Regions from separate parts of the Acidovorax sp. NN32 genome, predicted to be linked through region 2. Evidence: predicted binding sites of a transcription regulator. Region 2 holds the regulator's gene; each other region holds the start of a gene.
What was found. The regulator FNR, encoded in region 2, switches genes on or off when oxygen is low (the NO sensors DNR and NnrR bind a similar motif). The targets are predictions, from matches to a motif close to TTGATNNNNATCAA.
Positions count from the first base shown of each region.

Region 1: a site for FNR is predicted at 1,252-1,265, ahead of ubiM (5-demethoxyubiquinol-8 5-hydroxylase UbiM). Genes of this name have one in related genera too.
Region 3: a site for FNR is predicted at 1,064-1,077, ahead of ACT89O_RS01880 (hemerythrin domain-containing protein). Genes of this name have one in related genera too.
Region 4: a site for FNR is predicted at 1,844-1,857, ahead of ubiU (ubiquinone anaerobic biosynthesis protein UbiU). Genes of this name have one in related genera too.

Region 1 covers NZ_CP199679.1:167,657-171,062, reverse strand. The annotation lists gene ACT89O_RS00815 (BCCT family transporter) at 1-556, shown strand, start outside; gene ACT89O_RS00810 (hypothetical protein) at 734-1,162, shown strand; gene ubiM (5-demethoxyubiquinol-8 5-hydroxylase UbiM) at 1,355-2,632, shown strand; gene ACT89O_RS00800 (class I SAM-dependent methyltransferase) at 2,667-3,406, opposite strand, start outside.
Region 2 covers NZ_CP199679.1:2,058,771-2,062,176, forward strand. The annotation lists gene ccoG (cytochrome c oxidase accessory protein CcoG) at 1-501, shown strand, start outside; gene ACT89O_RS09530 (FixH family protein) at 575-856, shown strand; gene ACT89O_RS09535 (hypothetical protein) at 908-1,201, shown strand; gene fnr (fumarate/nitrate reduction transcriptional regulator Fnr) at 1,270-1,992, opposite strand; gene hemN (oxygen-independent coproporphyrinogen III oxidase) at 2,180-3,406, shown strand, end outside.
Region 3 covers NZ_CP199679.1:403,879-407,284, forward strand. The annotation lists gene ACT89O_RS01870 (CsbD family protein) at 24-242, shown strand; gene ACT89O_RS01875 (hypothetical protein) at 362-943, shown strand; gene ACT89O_RS01880 (hemerythrin domain-containing protein) at 1,142-1,657, shown strand; gene ACT89O_RS01885 (sensor domain-containing diguanylate cyclase) at 1,753-2,799, shown strand; gene ACT89O_RS01890 (hypothetical protein) at 2,816-3,208, opposite strand; gene creD (cell envelope integrity protein CreD) at 3,205-3,406, opposite strand, start outside.
Region 4 covers NZ_CP199679.1:5,277,014-5,280,419, reverse strand. The annotation lists gene ACT89O_RS24410 (LysR family transcriptional regulator) at 1-526, shown strand, start outside; gene ACT89O_RS24405 (MFS transporter) at 512-1,696, opposite strand; gene ubiU (ubiquinone anaerobic biosynthesis protein UbiU) at 1,953-2,987, shown strand; gene ACT89O_RS24395 (U32 family peptidase) at 3,211-3,406, shown strand, end outside.

The DNA.
Region 1 (3,406 bases), 1.9 Mb from region 2:
CTCGCGCGGGCGCACGATTCGCGAATTCATTCTGGGCACCGTGCTGGCGCCTACGCTGGCAGCGTTTGTGTGGTTCTCGGTGTTCGGCGGTACGGCGCTGCATCTGGAGATCATGCAAGGCGTGCCTTTGGCGCAAGCCGTCAAGGCCGATGTTTCGACCGCGCTCTTTGCCATGTTCCACGCGCTGCCCTGGGGGGCTGTGATGTCGTTCGTGGCCACGTTGCTCGTGCTGGTGTTCTTCGTCACCTCTGGCGATTCCGCCACGCTGGTGCTGGGCATGATGAGCACTGGCGGCAATGAGAACCCGTCGGCACGCGTCAAGATCACGTGGGGGGTGCTGGTGTCGGGCATCGCCATCAGCCTGCTGCTGGCCGGTGGCGTGAAGGCGGTGCAGACCGCCACCATCGTGTTCGCGCTGCCGTTCACCGGTGTCATCCTGCTCATGGCGCTGGCGCTATGGCGCGGCGTGAAGGCCGACTGGGAAGCCGAAGACCGCCGCGACCGCGCCCTGCGCCGCCGCATGCGCGAGATGGTGGGGCCGCCCCCACAGCCGTAGGCCATAAGCTGGCGCCAGCAAGAGACAAGAGACGCACGCCCAGAACATGCCCGCCGCGCTGCCGGTGCACAAGGGGTGCAGGGGGCGCAGAGGGTGTGCGGTGCATACGTCTATCATCCGCAGCCACACCCGTGCGCCTTTTCTTTTATTGCCTCTTTTCGCATCCGGTACCCATCCATGACCATGCTCATGTCCGCCTGGCCTGCCCTGGCTCTGCTGCTGCCCGCCCTGGTGCTGGTGTCAGCCATCATTTTTCTGGTCAAGGGCAACCGCCGGGCCTTTGTCCAGCTACTGGCTCTGGCAGCGTGTTTTCTGATCGGTGCGCTGCTCATGGAATTCTTCATCTTCATGGCGGCACGCATGGCACGTTCGGGCAGCGCGGCCATGCCGGTGCTGGGCACGGGCACACGCCAGCTGCTGGAGACCATGGCCAGCCCGCGCTCCATCGCCGCACCACCGCTGTCGCTGGCCGCCATGGCGGCCTACAGCGTGCTGGCGGCGTACCTGTGGGTGCTGGTCACCTGGGGGCTGCACCTGCGCGGCAAGCCAGCGGGTGGCGCCCGCAAGAAGCCCGCCAAGGGCGCGCGCAAACCGGCACGCTCGTAACGCACCATAATTTTTGATGTTTTAAGGCCCTAGCGCTCATCCCGTATCATTTTTTAGCTATTTAATTTATAGCATTCAGGCACACTGCCTTGATGCAGGGCAAACCTCCGCGCGGAGTGCCCGCCCACAATGGCAAGCCCCACCCCACGGTTGCAGGGTGGATGCCGGGCTGCTTCGCCCGGTCTTCTTGCCATGACCTCCTCCTCACACAGCGACGTTCTCATCGTCGGCGCGGGCCCTGCGGGCCTGTCGCTGGCCATTTCCCTGGCGCAGGCCGGGTTCACCACCACCGTGGTCGAACAGCAGTCTGAGGCCACGTTGGCCCACCCCGCGCCCGATGGCCGCGAGATCGCGCTCACCCACCCCAGCGTGGCCACGCTACAGCGGCTGGGCACCTGGGCCGGCCTGGCGCCCCACGAGGTGGGCACCATCCGCGAAGCGCAGGTGCACGACGGCCCGCTGGGCCAGCGCAGCGCCCTGCAGCTGGGCACCCAGGGTACGGGGCTGGAGGCTCTGGGCTTCATCGTGCCTAACCACGCACTGCGCCGCACGGCCTATGCCGTGGCGGCACGCACACCGGGTGTCCGCATCGTGACCGGCGCCCAGGTGGTGCGCGTGGCCACGCAGTCCACCCATGCCGAGCTGGAGTACCTTCCCCAGACTCCCGCCGGTGCCCCCAGCGATGGCCCCGCGCCATCGCCACAGCGTCTGCAGGCCCCGCTGCTGGTGGCGGCGGACAGCCGCTTCTCGGCCACGCGGCGGCAGCTGGGCATTGGCGCACGCATGACGGACTTTGGCCGCACCGTGATCGTTTGCCGCATGCGCCATGCCCAACCCCATGGCGGCGTGGCGCACGAGTGTTTTGGCTATGAACGCACGCTGGCGGTGCTGCCCTTGCCCAATGACCCCCAAGAGGGGCATGCGCTGTGCTCGGTGGTGGTCACGGCGGGCACTGCCGACGCAGGTGCGCTGATGGCCCAGAGCCCGCAGGCCTTCGCCGCTACGGTGCAGGCCCAGCTGGGCGACCGCCTAGGGCCTTTGCAGCTGGAGGGCGAACGCCACGCCTACCCGCTGGTGGCCGTGTATGCACAGCGTTTTGCAGACCACCGCTGCGCGCTGCTGGGCGACGCCGCCGTGGGCATGCACCCCGTGACGGCGCATGGCTACAACCTGGGGCTGGCCGGTGTGGAGCGCCTGACGGCCGCCGTGGCGGCAGCCCGCAGCCAGGGCCACGACATCGGCAATGCCGAAGCCCTGGCCACCTATGCGCGGGCGCACCACCGCCACGCATGGCCGATGTACGAGGGCACCAATGCCATCGTGCGGCTGTATACCGACACGCGCCCCGTGCCGCGCCTGCTGCGGCAGCTGGTGCTGCAGGGCGCCCGGCGGCTGCCGCCGCTGCAGGCCGCCATCGTGGGGCAGCTGACGGGCAAGGCGCCGGTGTGGGCGCAGCTGGCGCGCTCCTAGGAGCGTGCTGCCAAGCAGCCACCGGCGAGCAGCTTTACGCGCTGTCCACGCCGAGAGTCGCCATGCCATACAGCGGCGCCCCCAGCCACGGCCACCACAACGTTTCCAGCACCACACCCGGCCAGCCATAACACTCCGACACGCTCTGCTGGCGCAGCAGCGCCAGGCGCGGGTGTGCGGCGGTCAGCTCGTCCATGCTGCCCACGCCCCAGTGGAACTCCGCCCCCGTGGGTCCCACGCTGGCGTGCTGCGCCGCGCGGCCCACGGCACGGTGCGTCATGACATCAATCACCAGGCGCGAGCCTTCCGGCGCGCACTGCGCAAACTCGCGCAGCACGGCCTGCACCTGCGCGGGCTGCAGGTACATGAGCACCCCTTCGCAGACGATGAACACCGGCTGCACGCCCGCGCCATCGCCCTCCCCTTCCTCCTTTGGCAGCCCCAGCCGCTGCCACCAGCCAGGCTGCGTGATGTCCACCGTGGCATGGCGCGTGCGCGGGCAGCGCACCGGCAGCAGCTCGCGGCGCAGGTCCATGACCTCGGGCAGATCAGCATCGAGCCACTGGTTGGCGCCCGTATCGAGCCACTGAAAGTGGTGCGACAGGCCACAGCCCAGGCTCACGCCGCCAGCCTTCGGGTGCGCAAGGAAGAAGCTGCGGCCCGCGTCCTTGATGGCGCGCGTGCGCCACAGTACGTTGAGCACCGTGGGCAAGTCGTCCAGGCACGGTTCCACATCGGCACCCAGGCGCTCCACCAGGCTGGTGGCCACCACGT
Region 2 (3,406 bases):
AAGATGCAGTATCCGCGCGGGCTCATCCGGTTTTCTACGCAGAACGGCGTGGCCAAACGGTGGAGTCAGTCGCAGATCCTGCGCCGCGTGCTGCGGCCGCGTGTGCTGATATACAGCGCGGTCCTGGTGGCCCTGTGCGTAGGCATGATGGCCAGCCTTGTCACACGCACGCCCTTGAAGGTGGATGTGGTGCGTGATCGGGCGGCGCTGTCGCGCATCGTGGCGGGTGGAAAGCTGGAGAACATCTACCGCCTGCAGATCATGAACGCCACTGAAGGCCCCCAGCGCTATCGCATCAGTGTGCGTGGCCTTGAAGGGCTGGAAGTCGCTTCTGATGCCGAGGTGGACATCGGTGCGGCGGAGTCCCGGTGGGTGGCCGTCCGTTTGCAGATACCCTATGGATCAGCCCCTTCAGGATCACATGCCGTGCAGTTCGATGTCCAGGCTTTGAGCGCGGACGCCCATGTGAGCGAGAAATCCGTGTTTCTGGTGCCGCGATAACGCAGCGCGCGCCCGGGTGCAAGACCTTCGCGGGTCTTGCTTTGAGCAAGATAATTTTTGAGGAGTAAGCACCATGCCATCCAGTTCCGCCCTCGGCACTGCCCCTTCTGCCGCTGCACCCTGGTGGAGGTTTGGCCATGTGTGGCTGATCATCGCCGGTCCCGTGATCGTGATCATTGCAGGGTTTGTGACCCTGTGGCTCGCGATATCGCGCCCCGACCCTGTAGTCGCGGAAGATTATTACCGCCAGGGCATCGAGATCAACAAGACACTGGCCACCCCAGAAAAAAGCCTGTTGCCAGCCATGAAGGGCCGCAACCACGCTGCCACCCCGGTCCAGGACCAGCCGCGCTGAACCCACCTGGCCGGGCGGCATGCCTGCACGGCCTTACCAGGAGACAAACCAATGTGGATGCAACGCGTGATGTGGATTGCCTGGCCGGCCTTTTTGATGGCCGGTGTGATGGAAATGCTGGTTTTTGCGATGGTGGATCCGCAAGACCTGCACTGGTTTGGGCAGCCGTTGGCATTGTCACGGCAGGGCGTGTACACGCTTGCCTTTTTTGCGTTCTGGATGATCACGATGGCATCCAGCGCGTTGACCACGCTGCTGGCGATGTCACCGTTTGAACTTAACCGTTGCCCGGTTCCCGAAGGCGAACGTCCCGATGACTGCCGCAAGACATCATCGTGCCCTTGAGCGGTAGTGCCACCTATTGGCTAAGGTCAATGTGGTAAGGACTGCCAGGATGGCAGACCACAGCAGGTTCAGTGGCAGGCTTGCTGGTTGTTCACGATGCGCTTGAGGGCCTCGGTCTCCAGGATGCGCACATGGCGCTGCTTGACCTCGACAATGCCTTCTTCCACAAACTTGGAGAAGGTGCGGCTCACGGTTTCGAGCTTGAGGCCCAGGTAGCTACCGATCTCTTCGCGGGTCATGCGCAGCACGAGCTCGGACTGCGAGAACCCCCGGGCGTGCAGGCGCTGAACCAGGTTGAGCAGGAACGCAGCCAGGCGCTCCTCAGCGCGCATGCTGCCCAAGAGCAGCATCACGCCATGCTCGCGGACAATCTCGCGGCTCATGATCTTGTGCACATGGTGCTGCAAGGCGGTGACTTCGCGGGACAGCTCTTCGATGCGGTCAAACGGCATGACGCAGACTTCCGCGTCTTCCAGGGCCACCGCATCGCAGGTGTGGTGGTCATTCACGATGCCATCAAGGCCGATGATCTCGCCTGCCATCTGAAAACCCGTGACCTGGTCACGCCCGTCTTCGGTGGCTACACATGTTTTGAAGAAGCCGGTTCGAATGGCATAGAGCGAGGTGAAGGATTCGCCGTTGCGGAAAAGGGTTCCACCGCGTTTGATCTTGCGGCGAACGGCAACGACCTCGTCAATGCGTTGCAGCTGTTCCTCGCTCAGCCCCACCGGCATGCACAGCTCGCGCAGGTTGCAGTTGGAGCAGGCGACTTTGATGGTGAGCGGGTTCATAGGCACAGAGGCTGGGTAAGGTTTGAGCATATCGCCCCATATGCCTAACAGGCTGGGCCTTTGGTTGCGGGTGGGCGACTGATGTGCATCAAATTGTCGCTGTTCGTCCCGGCCCATCACTTGATGCAGGTCAAGGACATGGAGTGCAGCTTACGGCACAGTCGAAGTGTACGCAAGGAATTTGCCCATGACCGCTGTTTCGCCCGAGCTGCTGCGCCGTTTCGACGTGCCAGGGCCCCGTTATACCTCTTACCCAACAGCTGACCGTTTCGTCGAGGCCTTTGGGCAGGACGACTACGCGCTTGCCTTGGAGCAGCGCAGGCTGGGCTCCATGACGAAGGCCTTGCCGCTGTCTTTGTACGTGCACATCCCCTTTTGCGAGTCCCTTTGTTACTACTGCGCCTGCAACAAGATCATCACCAAACACCATGATCGGGCAGAGGTGTATTTGCGGTATTTGAGCCGCGAGATTGACTTGCACACAGCACACTGCGGCACGGGGCAGGTGGTGAGTCAGCTTCACCTGGGTGGTGGCACGCCCACTTTTCTATCGGACGAGGGCTTGCGGGAGCTGATGGGCATGCTCAAACGCAGCTTTTCGTTGGCGCCGGGCGGGGAGTATTCGATTGAGGTGGACCCTCGCACCGTCAATGCGGACCGCCTTGCAGTGCTGGCGGAACTGGGGTTCAACCGACTGAGCTTTGGGGTGCAGGATTTCGATCCCGAGGTTCAAAAGGCCGTTCACCGCATACAGCCTGCCGAGCAGGTGTTTTCGCTGGTGGAGTCCGCACGTTCGCTGGGTTTTGAATCCATCAATGTGGATTTGATCTACGGCCTGCCTCGGCAGACGCCAGAGTCGTTTGACCGCACGCTGGCCCAGGTTACGCAGCTGCGGCCTGACCGTATCGCGTTGTACGCGTATGCCCATCTGCCAGAACGTTTCAAGCCTCAGCGCCGTATTGTTTCGGCCGAGTTGCCAGCGGCTGCAGGCAAGGTGTCGATGCTCTCCCGTTCGCTGGACGCCTTCATGGATGCTGGGTACGTGTATGTGGGCATGGACCACTTTGCATTGCCTGAGGATGCATTGGCAGTCGCCAAGCGCCAGGGGCGTCTGCACCGCAACTTCCAGGGCTACAGTACGCAACCTGATTGCGACCTGATCGGCCTGGGGGTGTCTGCGATTGGCCGGGTCGGAGCCACCTACAGCCAAAATGCCAAGACCCTGGATGAGTATTACGATTTTCTGAATCAGGGGCGCCTGCCCGTCGTTCGTGGGTTGGCCCTGACGCGCGACGATCTTGTGCGCCGCGCCGTCATCATGGCCTTGATGTGCCAAGGCGAGCTGTTGTTTGAGCCCATGGAGCAAGCGTGGTTGATCGACTTTCGCCACTACTTCTCTGCGGAGCTGGCGCAA
Region 3 (3,406 bases), 1.7 Mb from region 2:
AAACAACCGCAAGGAAGAAGACCATGAACGAAGACACCCTCAAGGGCAACTGGAAGCAGTTCAAAGGCAAGATGATTGAACAGTGGGGCAAGCTCACGAACGATGACTTTGACGTCATTGATGGCAAGCGTGAACAGTTCCTGGGCAAGCTGCAGGAGCGCCAGGGCATTGCCCGCGACGCAGCCGAAAAGCAGCTCAAGGAATGGCAAGAACGCCACCCGGACTTCCGCTTCAACGACTGACCGGTTGCCCGGCGCAGGGGCCCGGCCCCTGCCCTGCAGCAACACGGGAAACGACGGCTCCCGCACCCTGGTGCAGACAGCTGGACACCCCTGAATCACCCAATCCCGAGGAGAAACCCATGAAATTCGCACGTACTCTGATCGCATCCGTGGCTGCCGGCCTGCTGGCAACCTCTGCCTTCGCCATGACCGAACCCGAGCACAAGGCCGCCAAGGAGCGCATCTCGGCCGACTACAAGGCTGACAAACAAAAGTGTGATGCCCTGAAGGCGAACGCCAAGGACGTCTGTGTGAAGGAAGCCAAGGGCAAGGAAGATGTGGCCAAGGCAGAACTGGAAGCCCAGTACAAGCCGAGCCCCAAGGCCACCCAGAAGGTGGCAGAAGCCCGCGCTGACGCTGCCTACTCTGTCGCCAAGGAAAAATGCGATGACCTGAAGGGCAATGAAAAGGATGTCTGTGAAAAGGACGCCAAGGCTGCCCAGGTGAAGGCCAAGGAAGATGCCAAGGTTGCCGCAGCGCAGGCCAAGCCTGCTGACAACGCCGCCGAAAAGGGCGCCGCCGTGGCAGAGGCCCGCAAGGATGCCAACGCTGAAAAGAACGACGCCAACTACAAGGCCGCCAAGGAGCGCTGCGATGCGCTGTCGGGTGATGCCAAGTCCAAGTGTGTAGACGACATGAAGCGCATGTACGGCAAGAGCTGATCCGCTGGGGACCTGTCAGTGGCCGGTACTCCCAGCCGCTGGCAGTCTTCACAATGCCCCGCCCCGTGCGGGGCATTTTTTATTGTGGGGTCCGGATGGTGCTGAGCGGTTGATGCCGAACTGACCTGCATCAACACGCCCTGGTGGCTGGCGGCCTAAGCTCGTTCCCTGTTTTTGTCTCGCTGCAAAGGGATTCCCATGGCACAACTTGAATGGTCGGACGCGCTGGCCCTGGACCTGCCCCTGATGGACGACACCCACCGCGAATTCGTAGACCTGCTGGCCGCCGTGGACCGGGCCGACGATGCGCAGCTGCTCTCGACCTGGCATGCGCTCGTGGAGCACACCGATCACCATTTTGCGCAGGAGGACGCCTGGATGGCGTCCACCCGTTTTGCCTCGGGCAACTGCCACAGCATGCAGCACCGGGTGGTGCTGCAGGTCATGCGCGAAGGGGGGGTGAGGGCCCAGCAAGGCGACCTGCAAGTGCTGCGTGTGATGGCCAGCGAACTGGCACTGTGGTTTCCGCAGCACGCCCAGAGCATGGACGCTGCACTGGCCCTGCACTTGCGCCGTGTGGGCTTTGACCCGGTCTCGGGCGTGGTGCACGCGCCGCACGCGTTGCCGGGCGAATTGATCCAGGGCTGTGGTGGATCGACCTGCTCCGACACTTCGGCCGGTGTTGCCGCCACCGAGCCAGCGGCAATGGCCTGAGAGCGTCAACAGGCTCTTACCCCCGTGCGCAGGCCGCGCCGGTGTGGCATGCTGCCAAGTCTCTAGGCAAGTGGGCGGCATGACCGCTGTGTTTCATGGCCGAAACCTCTTCCCCAGTGGCTCTGTACGACGAGGCCGCAAGTCTCCAAGCCCTGCAGCGCTATGGCATTCTCGACACGCCGATGGAGCCCGCCTACGACGACCTGGCAGGGATTGCGGCCCATGTGTGTGAAGCCCCAGTCGCCCTGATCAGCCTGCTCGACAGCCACCGCCAGTGGTTCAAGGCCTCAGTGGGGCTCCCGCTGCGGGAAACCCCGCTGGACCAGTCCGTGTGCCGCTACGCCGTGCGGCAGCCCGGCGTTTTCATCGTGCCCGACCTGGCGAAGGATGCGCGTTTTGCGCACTTCAGCATCGTGACCCAAGAAAATCCGCTCCGCTTCTATGCCGGGGCGCCGCTGGTCACGCCCGATGGTTATGCCCTGGGCACGCTCTGCGTGCTGGACCACCGGCCGCGCCATCTGTCCCCAAAGGCCCAGGACATGTTGTGTGCGCTGGCGCGCCAGGTGATCCGCCTGCTGGAGCTCAAGCGCGCCAACGACCGCCAGGGCCAGATGCTGGTGGAGCTGGAAGAAGCGCGCCGCCAGATGGCCGTGCTGGCCCATACCGATGTGTTGACCGGCCTGGCCAACCGGCGCTCGTTCACCGCGCGTCTTTTGCAGGAGCAGGCCCTTTTGCGGCGCGACGGTGAACCCGCCTGTCTGTTGATGATGGACATCGACCACTTCAAGCGCGTCAACGACGTGCATGGCCACCATGTGGGCGACCAGGCCCTGCAGCTTTTTGCCACGCTCTGCCGCGATGTGTTCCGCGCGGCCGACATGGTGAGCCGCTGGGGCGGCGAGGAATTTCTGGCCCTGTTGCCTGCTACCCGGGTGGAGCAGGCCCAGGCGGTGGCGCAGCGTGTGCATGACGCGCTGACCACCCACCCGGTGCCGGGGGTGATGCCGCCCTTGGCGCTGACCGTGAGCATGGGACTGTCCAACTTCGATCCCCTGCGCCCTCTCGACATCACCCTTCGCGCGCTGGATTCAGCGCTCTACGCAGCCAAGCGCGAAGGCCGCAACCGCACCGTGGTGGTGTAAGTGCAGCGAATTTGCTTTAATTTTGATAGCTGCTAGCGCTTGTCAGTAAAGCGCTAGGGCCATATTCTTTCAATATTTCGACGCTGCTTGAGTGCCCTGCGGTGCGGGGCAGTATCAGCGCAGCCATGCGCCATGAAAGATCCCGCAGGGCCCGGCGCACGGCGGGCGAATCCTGCGCACCCACGGGGTTGGCATCGTTGCGCGGGCAGAACGCAGCCTCCAGGACGTGCTGCTTGGCGCAGACCAGCGCCACCCGGTCTTGCGCCCGCAGGGCCGCCATCAGCTGGTCGCGGTGGCGCTGCACGCGCTCCGCTTCGGCCAGCGTCAGGGTGGGTGGGGGCGCGGCAGCGCCTGCGGCCGGGCCGGTCAGGTGCTGTGCCCAGGACAGGGGCGTGGTGCGCGTTGTCATACAGCGCTCACCGGCGGTGTAGGGGGCGTGGCGGGGCGCGCAGCCGGTGGGGCGGGAGGGCGCACCTCCGGTGGCGCCATCGTGCGGCGGGGCGGCGTGTTGCCCTGCGACAGGCCGTACCAGTTCACCTTGCGCGTCAGCACCATCACAGCGGTCAGTACCAGGAACAGCGCAATGGCACCCACCACCAGGGCCGTC
Region 4 (3,406 bases), 2.1 Mb from region 2:
GATCTACATGGCAGAGATTCCGTTCGACGTGGCCGTGCAGTACGACGACGCGGCCTGGCCCGGCGTGGTCCCAGCGCCCCTGATGCCCGAGGTTTGCGTGGCCGTGTGTGCCCCGCAGTCGCGCCACCGGCGTGCGACAGAGCGCGGCGATTTTCGGGCCGTGCCGCTGCTGCAGCTCAGCTCGCGCCTGGGCGCCTGGGACGACTGGCTGGGCCGCGCGGGCATCACGCGCGTGCCGGCCCACACCCTGGGCGGCCACCGCTTTGATCTGTTCTCGATGCTGGTGGAGGCGGTGCGCGCCGACTTGGGGCTAGGCCTGGTGCCCCGGTATTTTGTGGAGCGCGAACTGCAATCGGGCGAGCTGGTGCTGGCCCACCCGCACCATGACAGCGGTGCGCGGGGCTACAGCCTCTTCGTGGCGCCGGGGCGTCTGGAAGACCCTGCGGTGGCGGCCTTTGCGCAGTGGCTGCGCACCACGGTGGCCGCAGAAGGCGCTGTGGCTGAGGTGCCTTCAGACGCCGCGTGAAACGCGCTTGCGCTGCAGACCCAGCCAGGCCAGCGCCAGCCCCGTCACCACAATGGGCACCAGCGACCCGGCGTTCAGCAGCGTCCAGCCCTGGGTGGTGACCAGCACACCCGACGAGAACGCGCTCAGCGCCAGCGTGGCGTACACGCAGAAGTTGATGGCTGCCTGGGCGCGGTCCTTTTCTTCAGGGCGGTAGGCCGTCATGGCCAGCGTGGTGGAGCCGGTGAACAGGAAGTTCCAGCCCACTCCCAGGAAGAACAGCGCAATCCCAAAGTGGTGCAGCTCCACACCCATCAGCGCCACGGCCACGCAGGCGAAGTTGAGCAACACCCCCGCACCCATGATGGGCAGCACGCCAAACCGCTTGATGAGGTGGCCGGTGACAAAGCCGGGAGCGAACATGCCGATCACATGCCACTCCAGCACCAGCGCCGAGGCATCGAAGTCAAAGCCACACACCTGCATAGCCAGCGGCGTGGCCGCCATCAGCAGGTTCATCACCCCATAGCCCAGCGCAGCGCCCACAATGGCCACGATGAAGGCGGGCTGGCGCATCAGTACAGAGAGGGGGCGCCCCTGCTCGCGTTGGCCCGCAGCGTTGAGCACCACGGTTTGCACTTCGAACCGGATGGCTGCCATGCACAGCATGGACAACAGCGCCACGCCGATCAGTGCGATGTACGCGCCCGCAAACGGCACCGGGAACAGCGTGCGCGTGGCGCTGGCCAGGTTGGGGCCTGCCACGGCGCCCAGCAGGCCACCGGCCAGCACCAACGACACGGCCTTCTCGCGGTAGTCCGGGGCCGCCAGCTCGGCGGCCGCAAAGCGGTACAGGCCACCGTTGGCGCTGTAATAGCCCGCCACCAGCGTAGCGGTGCACAGCAGCCAGAAGCTGCCGCTGAACGCCGCCCAGGCACACAGCGCGGCCGATGCCACGGCCACGGCCAGCCCGATCTGGAACGACACCTTGCGCCCCCAGCGCGACTGCGTGCGCGCCACCAACGGGGTGGACAGCGCCCCGCCCACCACGTAGCCCATCACCGGCAGCGTGGCCATCCAGCCAAAGGGCGCCAGCTGCAGGCCCACCAGGCCATTGATGGCAATGAAGACAACGTTGTTGGTGAGGAAAAGGCCTTGGCACAGCGCCAGCAGCCACAGGTTCTTGTTCATGACAGGGCAGCGCCCGGGTTGGGCAAAAGGAAGGAACGAAAAGTGGGACAGCGTAGACGCAAGTCAAGGCCTGGCGGCTGTGGGGTGCGCTGCGGAGGCGGGCCACATCAAAACCCGACTGGTTTGCTCCGGAATTGTGCACCGCCGTTGATGAAGATCAGCGGATGCGTGGGGTGTCCTCATTATGGTGGCGCCCAGTGCTGTGGCCCGGCCCGGGGCCCGCGTTTGAATGTTTGTGATGGAACCCCTGAAATCGATGGAGGCGGTGCTGCCTGAAGCTGCAACCCCCGGACTGGAACTCGTCTGCCCCGCCGGCAGCCTGCCCGCCCTGAAGGCCGCTGTGGACCACGGCGCCAACTGCGTCTACCTGGGCCTGCGCGACGCCACCAATGCGCGCAATTTTGCGGGCCTCAACTTTGACGAGGCCGCCATCGCCAACGGCATTGCCTATGCGCATGGTCGCGGCTGCAAGGTCTTCATGGCGCTCAACACCTACCCGCAGGCGGCCAACCCGGGGCCGTGGCGCAGCGCACTGGACAAGGCGGTGGACCTGGGCGTGAACGCGGTCATCCTGGCCGACCCCGGCCTCATGCACTACGCGGTGCAGCACCATCCCCGGCTGCGCCTGCACCTGTCGGTGCAGGGTTCGGCCACCAACTACGAGGCCATCAACTTCTACCGCCAGCAGTTCGGCATCGTGCGCGCCGTGCTGCCGCGCGTGCTGTCGATGGAGCAGGTGCGCCAGGTCATCGATCGCACGCCGGTCGAGATCGAAGTCTTCGGCTTCGGCAGCCTGTGTGTGATGGTCGAGGGGCGCTGCGCACTGTCGTCGTACGTGACCGGCGAATCGCCCAACACGCACGGCGTGTGCTCTCCGCCCAAGGCCGTGCGCTGGGTGGAGACGCCGCAGGGCCGCGAGTCGCGCCTGAACGGCGTGCTCATCGACCGCTATGCGCCCGGCGAGAACGCGGGCTACCCCACACTGTGCAAGGGCCGCTTCGATGTGGGGGACGACGAGAACTACTACGCCATCGAAGAGCCCACCAGTCTCAACACGCTGGAGCTGCTGCCCCAGCTGCTCAAGATGGGCGTGCGCGCCATCAAGATCGAAGGCCGCCAGCGCAGCCCCGCGTATGTGGCGCAGGTCACCCAGGTCTGGCGCGAGGCCATGGACCAGTGTCTGGCCCACCCCCACCGCTACGCGCCCAAGACGCGCTGGATGGCCAGCCTGGACCAGGTGGCAGAAGGCCAGCAGCACACGCTGGGTGCCTACCACCGCCCCTGGAAATGAAATGATCAGGCGACAACCCCCTGAGCCGCTGCGCGGCTTCCCCCTTCTCTCTACGCGCTTCGCGCTAGGGGAAGGGGGACAACGCCAGCGCACGCCAGCGAAGCGCCGCATACGCGGCTTGGCGGCCCTTGCGCGGCGTCCCCTGGCCCGGATCGCGCCAGATCGAAGGTCGGTGCGCCGCTTTGAATCCGAAATATCACGATGAAACCCCGGAGACCGCCCCATGAAACTCTCTCTCGGCCCGCTGCTGTACTACTGGCCCCGCGACACCGTGTTCGCGTTCTACGAGGCCATGGCCGCCACGCCCGTGGATGTGGTGTACCTGGGCGAGACGGTGTGTTCGCGCCGCCATGAATTGCGCCTGGCCGACTGGCTGGCGCTGGCGCGCATGCTGCGGGGCGCGGGCAAGGAGGCGGTCT